4 regions of the Kitasatospora sp. NPDC043950 genome follow, and region 2 is predicted to be linked to each of the others. Evidence: riboswitches for the same ligand, from Rfam matches in the RefSeq annotation. Region 2 holds a riboswitch; each other region holds the start of a gene.
What was found. Region 2 has a riboswitch for cobalamin ahead of AC07BF_RS02660 (CoA-acylating methylmalonate-semialdehyde dehydrogenase). Riboswitches for the same ligand answer to the same signal wherever they lie in the genome.
Positions count from the first base shown of each region.

Region 1: another riboswitch for cobalamin. It lies ahead of AC07BF_RS30470 (ABC transporter substrate-binding protein); the one in region 2 lies ahead of AC07BF_RS02660 (CoA-acylating methylmalonate-semialdehyde dehydrogenase).
Region 3: another riboswitch for cobalamin. It lies ahead of AC07BF_RS27880 (ribonucleoside-diphosphate reductase subunit alpha); the one in region 2 lies ahead of AC07BF_RS02660 (CoA-acylating methylmalonate-semialdehyde dehydrogenase).
Region 4: another riboswitch for cobalamin. It lies ahead of AC07BF_RS03865 (cobalamin biosynthesis protein); the one in region 2 lies ahead of AC07BF_RS02660 (CoA-acylating methylmalonate-semialdehyde dehydrogenase).

Region 1 is NZ_JBWKER010000056.1:39,184-42,197, forward strand. It holds gene AC07BF_RS30470 (ABC transporter substrate-binding protein) at 54-998, opposite strand; cobalamin riboswitch at 1,121-1,325, opposite strand; gene tkt (transketolase) at 1,872-3,014, shown strand, end outside.
Region 2 is NZ_JBWKER010000003.1:91,678-94,691, forward strand. It holds gene AC07BF_RS02650 (hypothetical protein) at 1-48, shown strand, start outside; gene AC07BF_RS02655 (nitrilase-related carbon-nitrogen hydrolase) at 163-1,107, opposite strand; cobalamin riboswitch at 1,462-1,634, shown strand; gene AC07BF_RS02660 (CoA-acylating methylmalonate-semialdehyde dehydrogenase) at 1,851-3,014, shown strand, end outside.
Region 3 is NZ_JBWKER010000047.1:40,379-43,392, reverse strand. It holds gene AC07BF_RS27880 (ribonucleoside-diphosphate reductase subunit alpha) at 1-1,290, opposite strand, end outside; cobalamin riboswitch at 1,483-1,608, opposite strand; gene AC07BF_RS27875 (hypothetical protein) at 2,069-3,014, shown strand, end outside.
Region 4 is NZ_JBWKER010000004.1:67,434-70,447, reverse strand. It holds gene AC07BF_RS03870 (cobyric acid synthase) at 1-39, opposite strand, end outside; gene AC07BF_RS03865 (cobalamin biosynthesis protein) at 36-1,004, opposite strand; cobalamin riboswitch at 1,112-1,243, opposite strand; gene AC07BF_RS03860 (alpha/beta hydrolase family protein) at 1,508-2,629, shown strand; gene AC07BF_RS03855 (hypothetical protein) at 2,975-3,014, shown strand, end outside.

The DNA.
Region 1 (3,014 bases), on a different contig from region 2:
CCCCCCCCCCCCCCCCCACCCCTCCCCCCCCCCCCCCCCGGGGTGGGGCGCGGTCATGAACCCGGGTGCAGTCGGCCCAGTCCCGCGGACACCCGGGCGGCACCGTCGGCGAGCAGCACGCCGGGAGTCGACTCCGAGAACGGCACCACCACGAAAGCCTTGCGCTGCACGGCGGTGAGCTTGCTCAGCACCGGGTCGTTCTCCAAGTAGTCGATCTTGGACTGGGCCGTGTCCCAGCCGGCGTCCGCGACCACGATGGCGTCCGGGTCCGCCGCGACGACCTTCTCCCAGCTCACGTTCTGCCAGCCACCGGACAGGTCCCCGAAGACGTTGCGGGCGCCCACGGCATTGAGAACGAGTTGAGGTCCGCCGTGGCCGGCCCCGACGAACGGCGCCTTGGTGTCCGAGTCGTACCACAGGACCTTCAAGCCCTTGCCCGCGGCCGTCGCCGTGAACTCGGCCAGCTGCTGCTCCTGTTGCTGCTGGATCGCGGCGGCCCGCTCCGTGACACCGAAGACCTTGGCGACGTCGTTCAGTTCGCCCCACACCGCCTGCCAGGTCGTCGGCGGCACCTGGCTCTTGTCCGAGCAGCCGAACGGGGACAGGTACGACAGGATGCCCTGGCCGCGCAGTTCCCCCCGGGTGCCCGCGACCTTGTCGGTGAACGCGCTGGAGTAGGAGGCGTACAGGAAGTCGGGACGGGCCGCGAGGAGCTTCTCCTTCGTCGGGTAGTCCTTGGAGAGCACCGGGACGGAGTCGTAGGCCGCCTTCCACTTCTCCGGGATGGAATCGTCGAGGTAGGCGGTACCGGCCATGCGGGACTGCAGGCCGAGGGCCAGGGCCACCTCGGTGGCACCCTCGTTGAGCGTCACCAGCCGGTCGGGCGGCGCGCCGACCGTCACGGTGGACCCGCAATTGTCGACGCTGACCGGCGCGGCAGTTCCGGTCGTCCCGCCGGACGTGGTGGGCGCGGGGGCGCCCGTGCAAGCTCCGAGCATGCCGATGAACAGGAAGGCCGCGACCGCCCGGCCGACACGTATCGGACCTGTGGGACGTACGGAACATATGGAACGGAACGGATACGGCAGACCGCTGGGCACGTGTTCTCCAAAACCCTCGTGGAACATGTAGCGCCGTGGCCGGTCTCCTGGCTTCCGCATCAACGCGCCGCGGCCGACCTTCCCGGACGGCTCTTCCAACCCGCCCAGTGGCCCTGACCGCTGGAAAAGCCGGTCAGCGAGGGCCGCGGAACTCCGCGGCAACAGTGGCGAGGGCCGCACCGGACTCAGACCGGTTTCCCGTACACCACGGCGATGGCAAGGTATCAGGCGTGGTCAGGTCGGTGCTGGCCAGCCCGTGGGATGGTCGTCTGGACCGTTCCTGGGGTTGCGGGAGGGATCGGCCACGGGGCCCGGTCGGGGGTCTCAGGTGCGGGCGGCGACGATCCAGTTCCTGAACTCGACGGCGTAGTGCCGCAGGTGGTGGTCCAGGACCTCGTCCGGGCACGTGACGGGGAAGTAGGGCGCCGCCACTCGGCCGGCGGGCGGAGACGCGGCTGGTCGTCGGCGTCGAGCGGATCGAGCACGCCGTCACCGACCCTGCTCGGCGGCGGAGGCACCGGGCCGTCGAAGGGGGGCCCGCGCACGCCCTCCCGCGGACCTGCGACGGGTGGTCAGGGGTGTGTTCCCCCACTTCGGGGGCAAGCGACGAGGCGGAGCGGCTCACCGAAAGGGTGTGTCGTGCCGGACAGAGCGCCACCCCTGGGGATAGTTCGTACATCACCAGCAATCACGCGGGCGACGGCCCGGCGGTCGTGCCCGCCCAGTGCCGGAGGAACGATGGACGACAAGCCGAGACGAAGGAGCAACGGCATGGCGAACGACCAGAACGACGCTACCGCGCGGCGCGACGAATCCCTCGCGGATCCGGTGGCAGGGCGGACAGGGTGGGACGAGGTCGACGCGCGGGCGGTGGACACCGTGCGGCTGCTGGCCGCCGACGCGGTGCAGAAGGTCGGCAACGGCCATCCGGGCACCGCGATGAGCCTGGCCCCACTGGCGTACCTGCTGTTCCAGAACGTCATGCGCCACGACCCCGGCGACGACCGGTGGCTGGGACGGGACCGCTTCGTGCTCTCCTGCGGCCACTCCAGCCTGACCCTCTACATCCAGCTCTACCTGGCCGGCTACGGCCTGGAACTCTCGGACCTGCAGGCTTACCGGACCTGGGGCTCCGCCACCCCCGGGCACCCCGAACACCGGCACACCCCCGGCGTGGAGATCACCACCGGCCCGCTGGGCCAGGGCCTGGCCAGCGCGGTGGGCATGGCGATGGCCGCCCGCCGCGAACGTGGTCTCCTCGACCCGGACGCCGAAGCGGGCACCAGCCTCTTCGACCATCACGTCTACGTGATCGCCTCCGACGGAGACATGATGGAAGGCGTCACCGGCGAGGCCGCCTCCCTGGCAGGGCACCAGGAACTCGGCGACCTCATCGTCTTCTACGACTCCAACCACATCTCCATCGAGGACGACACCGACATCTCCTTCAGCGAGGACGTCCCGGCCCGCTACGCCGCCTACGGCTGGCACGTGCAGACCGTGGACTGGACGCGCACCGGCCGCTACGTCGAGGACGTCGACGTGCTCCTGGCGGCCACCCGCGCCGCCCGGCAGGAGACCGGCCGCCCTTCGCTGATCATGCTGCGCACCGTGATCGGCTGGCCCGCCCCGACCAAGCAGGACAGCGGCAAGGCCCACGGATCCGCGCTGGGCGAGGACGAGGTCGCCGCCACCAAGCGGCTGCTGGGCTTCGACCCCGAAGAGCACTTCATCGTCGAGGAGGACGTCCTGGGCCGCACACGCGAGGCCGCCGACCGCGGCCGGCAGGTGCACGCCGAGTGGGACGAGAGGTTCGCGGCCTGGCGCACGGCGAACCCCGAGCGCGCCGTCCTGCTGGACCGACTGCGGGAGCAGCGGCTGCCCGACGGTTGGGCGGACGTCCTGCCGACCTTT
Region 2 (3,014 bases):
CCGCCGTCCGCCGGTGCGGCTTCGCCCGCTCCGACGGCCACCACCTGAGGTCGGCGCGTCGGTCACGTCAACTACGCTACTGGAAAAGGTAGTTGGCGTCAGTCCCGGCACGTCGACTCGTGGCGGCGGGACGCCCCGGCGTGGGTGCGCCGGGGCGTCCGGTCAGGCGTCGGTGCGGCTCGTCGCGGTCAGCGGGGCGTACAGCTCGGGGCGGCGGGTGCGCAGGAGGCCGAACTCCCGCCAGTCCCGGCACTGGTCGAGGTCGAGGTCGGCGACGAGGACGGCGGGCCGGTCGCGCGGGGCGCGGAGCAGGATCCGGCCGTACGGGTCGGAGATGAACGACGAGCCGTAGAAGGTGGACCGGCCCTCCGTCCCGATCCGGTTGGGCACGATCATGAACAGCGCGTTGGCGAGGCCGTTGGCGCTGATGGCGTGCTCCCACATGGGCCGGGTGTCGAAGTCCGGGAGGTCCACCTCGGAGCCGATGGCGGTGGGGTGGACGAGGACTTCGGCGCCGCCGAGCGCGTAGGCGCGGGCGAGTTCGGGGAACCACTCGTCCCAGCAGGTGGGGAAGCCGAAGGCGGCGCCCTGGTGGGCCAGGACGGGGAACCCGCTGTCGCCGGGGCGGAAGCACAGGTCCTCGCGGTAGCCGGGGAAGGCCGGGATGTGGTTCTTCCGGGTTCTGGCGACGAGGGTGCCGTCGCGGTCCACGCAGACGGCCGTGTTGTAGCCGAGGCCGCCGTCCTCGGCGCGCTCGTACAGGGAGGCGTGGACGCTGATGCCGAGTTCGGCGGCGAGTTCGGCGGCGAGGCGGGTGGTGGGCCCCGTCTCGACGTCCTCCAGGTGGCGGGCGGCGCCCTCCCCCATCGGGTCGTCGGTGTTGCAGAAGTAGGGACTGCGGGTCAGCTCGGGCAGGCACACCATCGTCGCGCCCTGCGCGGCGGCGAGTGCCACGCCCTCGCGCAGCCGGGCGTCGTGCTCGGCCGGGTCGGTGTGCCAGCGCATCTGCACGAGCCCGACGCGCAGCGGCGCGCGTTCGGCCGGCCTGGTGCGGCCGGGGGAGCCGAGCGGGGAGCCGAAGGAGGTGAGGACGGCGTACGAGGTCACGGGCGGACCGTCCTCGTCTGCCGGCGGGACGTCCGGCAGGTGCGGGAGGCGGGGCCTCCGGCGGCCGTGCGGCCGGTGGTGGTGGACGTGGTCATGGGTGTTCCTTCTGTTCTCTGGTGCCGACGCGGCCCTGCGGTATAACTGAAAGTTCAGTCAGCTTTGCTGGCGTGGTGAAGAATCTAGCCATGCCGGAACGTTCCGGCAAGGGGGTGGCCTGCGAATGGTGGGCGGTTACGCGGTTACGCGGTTACGCGGCTGCGCGGTGACCGGCGTCGGGCAGGGCTCGGCGCGGCGGAAACCCGATGGCGCAACGCGCGTGCGGGCCTCTGGACTTACTAGGACGTCCAACTATATGGTCGACGGCAGGTCCGCGGTGTCAGGGAAGCCGGTGTGAGTCCGGCACGGTCCCGCCACTGTGACCGGGGAGTTCGTCCTCGCAGACGAAGGCCACTGGCAGCCAGCCGGGAAGGCCTGGGGGCGTGCGGTGATCCGGGAGTCAGGATACCGGCCGCGGGTGTTCCGTGTTTTCCACGAGGATGGAGACGACACGCATGACTCCGGGCTGCTCCCGCTCCACTGCCGCTCCTGGTCGTCCCGTGCCGACGGCCGCCGGGGCCCCGACGCCCTGACGTTCCGTTCCGCCGCCGCACGCCCGTGCCGCGGGGCGCACCACCGTGTGCCCGCCGACCCGCGGCGGCCTCCGATCCTCCTCCTCTCCCCACCCTGTCGAGAGAAGGAACCCGATGGTCCGAGAACTGACCCACTTCGTCGCCGGCAAGCCCACCGCCGGCACCTCCGGTCGCTTCGGCGACGTGTACGACCCCAACACCGGCCGGGTGCAGGCCCGGGTGCCGCTGGCCAGCCGGGCCGAGGTCGAGGCGGTGATCGCCGACGCCGCGCAGGCTCAGCCCGGGTGGGCCGCGTGGAACCCGCAGCGGCGGGCCCGCGTCCTGCTGCGCTTCCTCCAACTCGTCGAGCAGGAGAAGGACGAGCTGGCCCGGCTGCTGTCCGCCGAGCACGGCAAGACCGTGGCCGATGCCCACGGGGACATCCAGCGCGGCCTGGAGGTCGTGGAGTTCGCCGCCGGCATCCCGCACCTGCTGAAGGGCGAGTTCAGCGACAACGCGGGCACCGGCATCGACGTGTACTCGATGCGCCAGCCGCTCGGCGTGGTCGCGGGCATCACGCCGTTCAACTTCCCGGTGATGATCCCGCTCTGGAAGGCCGCACCCGCCCTCGCCTGCGGCAACGCCTTCGTCCTCAAGCCCTCGGAACGCGACCCCTCGGTGCCGCTGCGCCTCGCCGAACTGCTCCTGGAGGCCGGGCTGCCGCCGGGCGTGCTGAACGTGGTCAACGGCGGCAAGGAGGCCGTGGACACCCTGCTGGAGGACCCGCGGGTGCAGGCGGTCGGGTTCGTCGGCTCCACGCCGATCGCCCAGTACGTCTACGCCACCGCCGCCGCGCACGGGAAGCGGGCGCAGTGCTTCGGCGGTGCCAAGAACCACCTGGTCGTGATGCCGGACGCCGACCTCGACCAGGCCGCGGACGCGCTGATCGGCGCCGGCTACGGCTCGGCCGGCGAGCGCTGCATGGCGATCTCGGTGGCCGTCCCGGTGGGGGAGGAGACCGCCGACGCCCTGGTGGCCAAACTGGTCGAGCGGATCGCCGCGTTGAAGGTCGGGCGCTCGGACGACCCGGCGGCGGACTTCGGCCCGCTGGTCGGCGCCGACGCGCTGGAGCGGGTCCGTGGCTACCTGGACCTCGGGGTCGAGGAGGGCGCCGAACTCGTGGTCGACGGGCGGGACTTCCGGCTGGAGGGGCACGAGGGCGGCTACTTCCTCGGCGCCTCGCTGTTCGACCGCGTGACTCCCGACATGCGGATCTACCGGGAGGAGATCTTCGGCCCC
Region 3 (3,014 bases), on a different contig from region 2:
CGAGGAGTGCACCGTGCGGCCGGGCAGCGCGGTCTGGTTGGCGGCGCGGTTGGAGGCGTCCTTGAAGGTCATCCAGCCGTTGCCGGTCTGCGCCAGGGTGCGCATCATCCGGGCGTACAGGGTCTGCGCGGGGATGGTGCGCACGGCCTTGCCGGCCAGCTCGGCCTTGCGGTAGGCCTCGTCGAAGTCGGAGCCCCACAGGTCGACGAGCTCGGGCACGTCGGCGGGGGAGAACAGCGACCAGTCCTCGTTGGCGTTGACCCGGCGCATGAACTCGTCCGGGATCCAGTGCGCCAGGTTGAGGTTGTGGGTGCGCCGCGCCTCCTCGCCGGTGTTGTCGCGGAGCTCCAGGAACTCCTCGATGTCGGCGTGCCAGGTCTCCAGGTAGACGCAGGCCGCGCCCTTGCGGCGGCCGCCCTGGTTGACGGCGGCGACCGAGGAGTCGAGGGTGCGCAGGAACGGGACGATGCCGTTGGACTTGCCGTTGGTGCCGCGGATCAGGCTGCCGCGCGAGCGGATGCGCGAGTAGGACAGGCCGATGCCGCCGGCGTGCTTGGACAGCCGGGCGATCTGCGCGTAGCGGTTGTAGATCGAGTCCAGGTTGTCCAGCGGGGAGTCGAGCAGGTAGCAGCTCGACATCTGCGGGTGCCGGGTGCCGGAGTTGAACAGGGTCGGCGAGGAGGTCAGGTACTCCAGCCGGCTCATCAGGCCGTACAGCTCGGCGACCTCGCGCACCGACTGCTCGCTGTCGCCGACCGCCAGGCCGCAGGCGACGCGGAGCAGGAAGTGCTGCGGGGTCTCGATGACCTTGCGGGTGATCGGGTGGCGCAGCAGGTAGCGGGACTGCACGGTGCGCAGGCCGAAGTACTCGAAGCGGTCGTCGCCGTGCGCGTCGATCAGCGCGTCCAGGGCGGCGGCGTGCTTGGTGACGAAGGCGGCGGTGGTGTCGCCGATCAGGCCCTCGGCGTGGCCGACGGCGATCGAGGCGGCGAAGGAGCGCGAGCCCTGGCTGTTCGCCTCGTCGACGATCTCCAGGGCGAGCAGCCGGGCGGCCAGCTTCGAGTACTGGGGGTCCTCGGCGATCATCGACGCGGCGGCGTCCACGGCCAGCCCGCGCAGCTCGGCGAAGTCCGAGCCGGCGTGGCGGCCGCGCAGCGCGGCGGCGGCGACATGGCCGGGGTCCACCTGGGGGAGATCGACGCTGCGGTCGGTGAGCAGCCGAAGGAGCGCGCCGCCGGGGTCGGAGACCGTCGGGTCGGTGGGGGCGGGGCCGGTGCCCTGGGCGGGCAGGGTGGCTGAGGCAGCGGTGGTCAAGGCGCTCTCTCCTGGCGGCGATCGGCGGCGGTGATCGGGGGGTACCGGGCCGTTCGGGGCAGGGGAGCACGGCACGTACGCAGGAAGCGTCGCGCGACAGTGGCGTCCCCGGCCCGCCCGCGAGGCCCGGAAGGTAGTTCTCGTGCTGGCGCGGCCTCTGCGGGAGGGCCCGTGCGCACACCGTCGGCAGGTACTCGGACTCGCGGGGCGGCTACTGGTAGCCGCCCGCTCACCGCTGCGGGGCAGTCCCGGATTCGCACCGGGTTCCCCTGCATCGACAGCAGGATTGAGCATACATCTAGTGGTGTCTCTCTGATGCGACCCCACATGTAGTACGGCGCGGTGTGTCGGAGCGATAACCGGTGGTGCCGGGAGGGGGCGGGTCGTGGCCTTGGGGCGCCTCGGATCCGGGCTTCCGGCGCCCTGATTCCGGGCTCCCGGCGCCCTGATTCCGGGCCCCGGCGTCCTGGTTTCGATACGGAACGGTCACCGGGCGGACCGGTTGCCGCGGGCATGCCCTACGATCTGGGCGCATGAGCGAGCGAAGCGCCGAGGGGCGCGTTTCGCGAAGCGATCATCGAGCGAAGCGAGGGGGCGCGTGAGCGACGGAACTGGCGCACCCGGGCAGGGTCCGCAGGGAACGCCTCCCCCCGGGCCGGGGGACGCGCACGGTCAGCAGCCGCCGGTGGTGCCCGGTCCGGTGTTGCCGCCGAGCGGGGGCTTCGGGCCGCCGCCGGCCTCGTACGGGCCTCCGGTGCCGCCCGCGCAGCCGGTGGCGCAGCCCGGTCCGCCGGGGCAGCCTCCGCTGCCGCAGCCGGGACCGCCAGGGCAGCAGCTGCCGCCGCAGTGGCAGCCGAACCCCCAGGCGCACCCCCAGCCGCATCCCCAGGCACACCCCCAGCCGCATCCGCAGTCGTACCCGCAGCCCCAGGCGCCGCAGCGCGCCGAGCCGAACTGGGAGGCGCTGGCCGACCGCAACGCGGCGGACGGCAAGCGCCGCCGCCGACTGCGGGCCCTCGGCGTGGCGGTCGCGGTCGTCCTGGTCGGCGGCCTGATCGCGGGCGGGGCGGTGCTGCTGACGAAGGGCGGCGGCGACAAGCCGGTCGCCGGGCCGATCGCCTCGGCCTCCAACCGGCCGTCCTCCGCCGCATCGGGTGCCGCCCGGAGTGCCGCGCCGAGTGCCGCCGCAACCCCGGGCGGGAACCCGTCCGGCACCCCGGGCGGAGCGCCGGACGACCCGTCGAAGCCGATCTGGGAGGCCGCCACCGACCCGGCGCCGCAGGACGCGGGGGCACTGTTCTCCGCGCTCCAGGTGACGGTCAACGGTGCCACCTGGAACCGGACCTTCGTCTCGCTGGACTCGCCCTGCTGGGACGGGAACTCGACGACCGGCGGGCTCGGCAAGGTCCTCGGTGACCAGGGCTGCCAGAAGGTGCTCCGGGCGACCTACGTCTCCGGCGACAGCGCGGTGACCGTCGGCGTCGCGGTCTTCGACCACAAGATCCAGGCCGAGACTTCGATGAAGAGCTACACCGGCCACCTCAAGGGCGCCGTCGCGCCGGGCGCGCCGGCCTTCTGCGCCACTCCGGGCTGCACCAACACGCACAACACCCTGGGCCGGTACGCCTACTTCACGGTCGAGGGCTCGGCGAAGGGCGGCGACACCGCCGACGCCACCGCCACCGCGGCGGCCGTCGGCT
Region 4 (3,014 bases), on a different contig from region 2:
GTCCGAGGTCGTCCCCGCGACCAGCAGTGCGTTGCTCATGCCCTTCCCCTCCACCGTGTCGTCAGCAAGCGCAGCGCGACGTGCCCCGCGACCGTCGTACCCAGGGCCAGCGCGCCCACCCGCCGGGAGAGCACGCAGGCCCGCTCGATGTCGTCCGCCGTCACCGGCCGCAACTCCGCGCCCAGCACCGGCCGGTGCTCCACCCGCTCCCCGTACTGGAGGGTCCCGCCCAGCCGGACGCCCACCGCGCCCGCGAAGGCCGCCTCCGCCTGGCCCGCGTTCGGGCTCGGGTGCGCCGAACCGTCCCGCCGCCAGACCCGCCAGGCCGTTTTCGGCTGCGGCGCGGCGGCCACCGTGAGCAGAGCCGTCAGCCGGGCGCCCGGCCAGCCCGCCACGTCGTCCAGCCGGGCCGAGGCCCAGCCGAACCGGGCGTACCGCGGCGAGCGGTGGCCGACCATCGCGTCCAGCGTGTTCACCGCGCGGAACGCCAGCAGCCCCGGGGTGCCCGCCAGCGTGCCCCAGACCAGCGCGTTCACCACGGCGTCCGCCGTGTTCTCGGCCACCGACTCGACCACCGCGCGGGCGATCTGAGGCCCGTCCAGCGCGCTCGGGTCCCGCCCGCACAGGTGCGGCAGCCGCTCCCGCGCGGCCGCCAGGTCGCCCGTGGCCAGCGACCGGCCGATGGTGCGCGCTTCCCGGGTCAGCGAGGTGCCGCCCAGCACCGTCCAGGTCGCGGCGGCCGCCAGCGCGGCCCGGCCCAGCGGACGCCGGCCCACCGTACGGTCCAGGGCCACCGCGCCGGCCGCGACCGCGCCGACGCACAGCGCCGTGTACCCGGCGCCGGCCACCCGGTCGTCCTGCCACACCCGCCGCTCCAGCCGGGTCGCCGCACCGCCGAAGACGGCCACCGGGTGGCCGCGCCGGGGGTCGGCGAAGCGGGCGTCCGCGGCGAAGCCCGCGGCGGCGCCGAGCGCGAACGCGGCGGCGCGGGTCAGCGGGCGCACGGCGGGTTCGGCGGAAGGCCGCGTGGGGTCCGGCGGGGCGGGGCAGCCTGCATCGCGTGCGTGTCCTCACTCAGGGTCCGCGCCCTGGATCGACGTACCGGGGGCGAGAGTCTCCTGGCTTCCGGGTCGGACACACCCCCGGGCCTTCCAGCGGCTTCTGACGGTCCGCCGTGGCAATGTTCCGAGCGTGCTCCCCGGTGACAGTGGCGGGACCGCGCCGGACTCGCACCGGCTTCCTCTGCATGCCTCCGTTTGGCCCCAGGATCCCATCACGCGGCCGAACCGGGAGTCAACCGAGGTCACGGAGGGGTTGGTCACACCTCGGAGCCCCGTCGCCACCTCCGATCCGCCCGCCCCGCCCTGCCTGACGCCCGCCCAGCCCGAGGCCCCGCCGTGCCCCGGACGGCCCAGCCCGGTGGCCGCCCGCGCGGCCCCCCGGTGAACTGGTGCCCGGACACCGCCCGGACACCGTCCGGTCCAAGACCAGCAGAGCGGGGAGCGATATGCGTTGGGGAACCGCGGCCGTCGTGGCGGCCGCCGTCGTCGGCGCCGGGGCCGCCGGGGCCGCCGTCCTGGTGATCGGCCGCCGGGCCTCCGAACGGCTGGTCCACCCGGCGAGCGCCGCCCGGGAGTCCGGCCCCGTCCTGGTGCGGAGCCTCGCCGCGGGCCGGATCACCTTCAACCGCCGCCCCGAGAGCCTGCGCCCCGGCCGCTGGGCCGTGGAATGGGACGACCACGGCCACGCCGTCGTCGAGGAGGTCCTGCACAGCGACGAGAACGGCGTCACCCGCCGCCTCGTCCGCGCGGACCGGGGCACCCTCACCCCCGGCACCGAGGTCCGCTTCACCCCCCGCGTCCACCTCGGCGACCCCACCGAGGCGCTCGGCCTCCCCTTCACCGACACCGCCGCCGACGGCGAACTCGGCGCCCTCCCCGCCTGGCGCCTCGACGGCAAACGCGGCACCTGGGTGATCCTCGTCCACGGCCCCGGCGCCGACCGGCAGCAGACCCTCCCGGTCCTCCCCGTCCTCGACCGCCTCGCCCTGCCCGCCCTCGCCGTCACCTACCGCGGCGACCAGGGCGCCCCGGCCTCGCCGGACGGGCTCGGCCACTTCGGCGAGACCGAGTGGCGCGACGTCGAGTCGGCGGTACGGCTCGCCCTCGACAGCGGCGCCGGCCGGGTCATCCTGTACGGCTGGTCCCTCGGCGCCACCATGGCCCTCCAGACGGCCTCCCGCTCCGCCTGGGCCCATGCCATCAGCGGCCTCGTCCTGGACTCGCCGGTCCTCGACCTGCCCGCCACCGCCCGCCGCGGCGCCGCCCGGGCCGGCTACACCGGCGCCGCCGCCGAGCTCGGCGCCCTCGCCGCCGAGGGCCGCACCGGCGTCGACCTCGCCGACTTCGGCCGCATCGCCGAGGGCGCCGACCTGCGCGTCCCCACCCTCCTCCTGCACAGCCCCGACGACCAGGTCGCCCCCTTCCGCGCCGCCGAGCGCCTCGCCGCCGCCCGCCCCGGCGTGGTCAGCCTCCGGCCTTTCCCGGGCGCCGACCACGCCACCCTCTGGAACTCCGCCCCCACCCACTACACCGAACTCCTCCGCCGCTGGCTCACCCCCCTTCTCTGAACCCAGCCCCCCCGCGCGAGAAGTCACACCCGCGGGGCCTCCGTACGGAACCCGGACCTCACCTGTCGGCCACGGAGTGTGACCGGTCGGGCGGGTAGCGCGACCGTCGCCGCAAGGGTTGAGCCGTGATGGCATGACCCCGCCACCTGTTTCCGGCCAGGCGGTTTGCCTCTGTTGCCCGATTGTTGCCCGATCTTGGGGAGGTGCCGTCGACGGCCGCCCGTCCGTACAGCCAACCGGATGTGACAGAAGGCCGGTACAAGGGGAAGACTGCTCGACGTGACGTCTCGGAATCCGCGCGACCGTGATGCCCCGCTCCCTCCGACGATCGGTACTGGTGCGACGGTGACCCGTCTCCCCGGTACGGCCCACCGGCCCGCCGCCG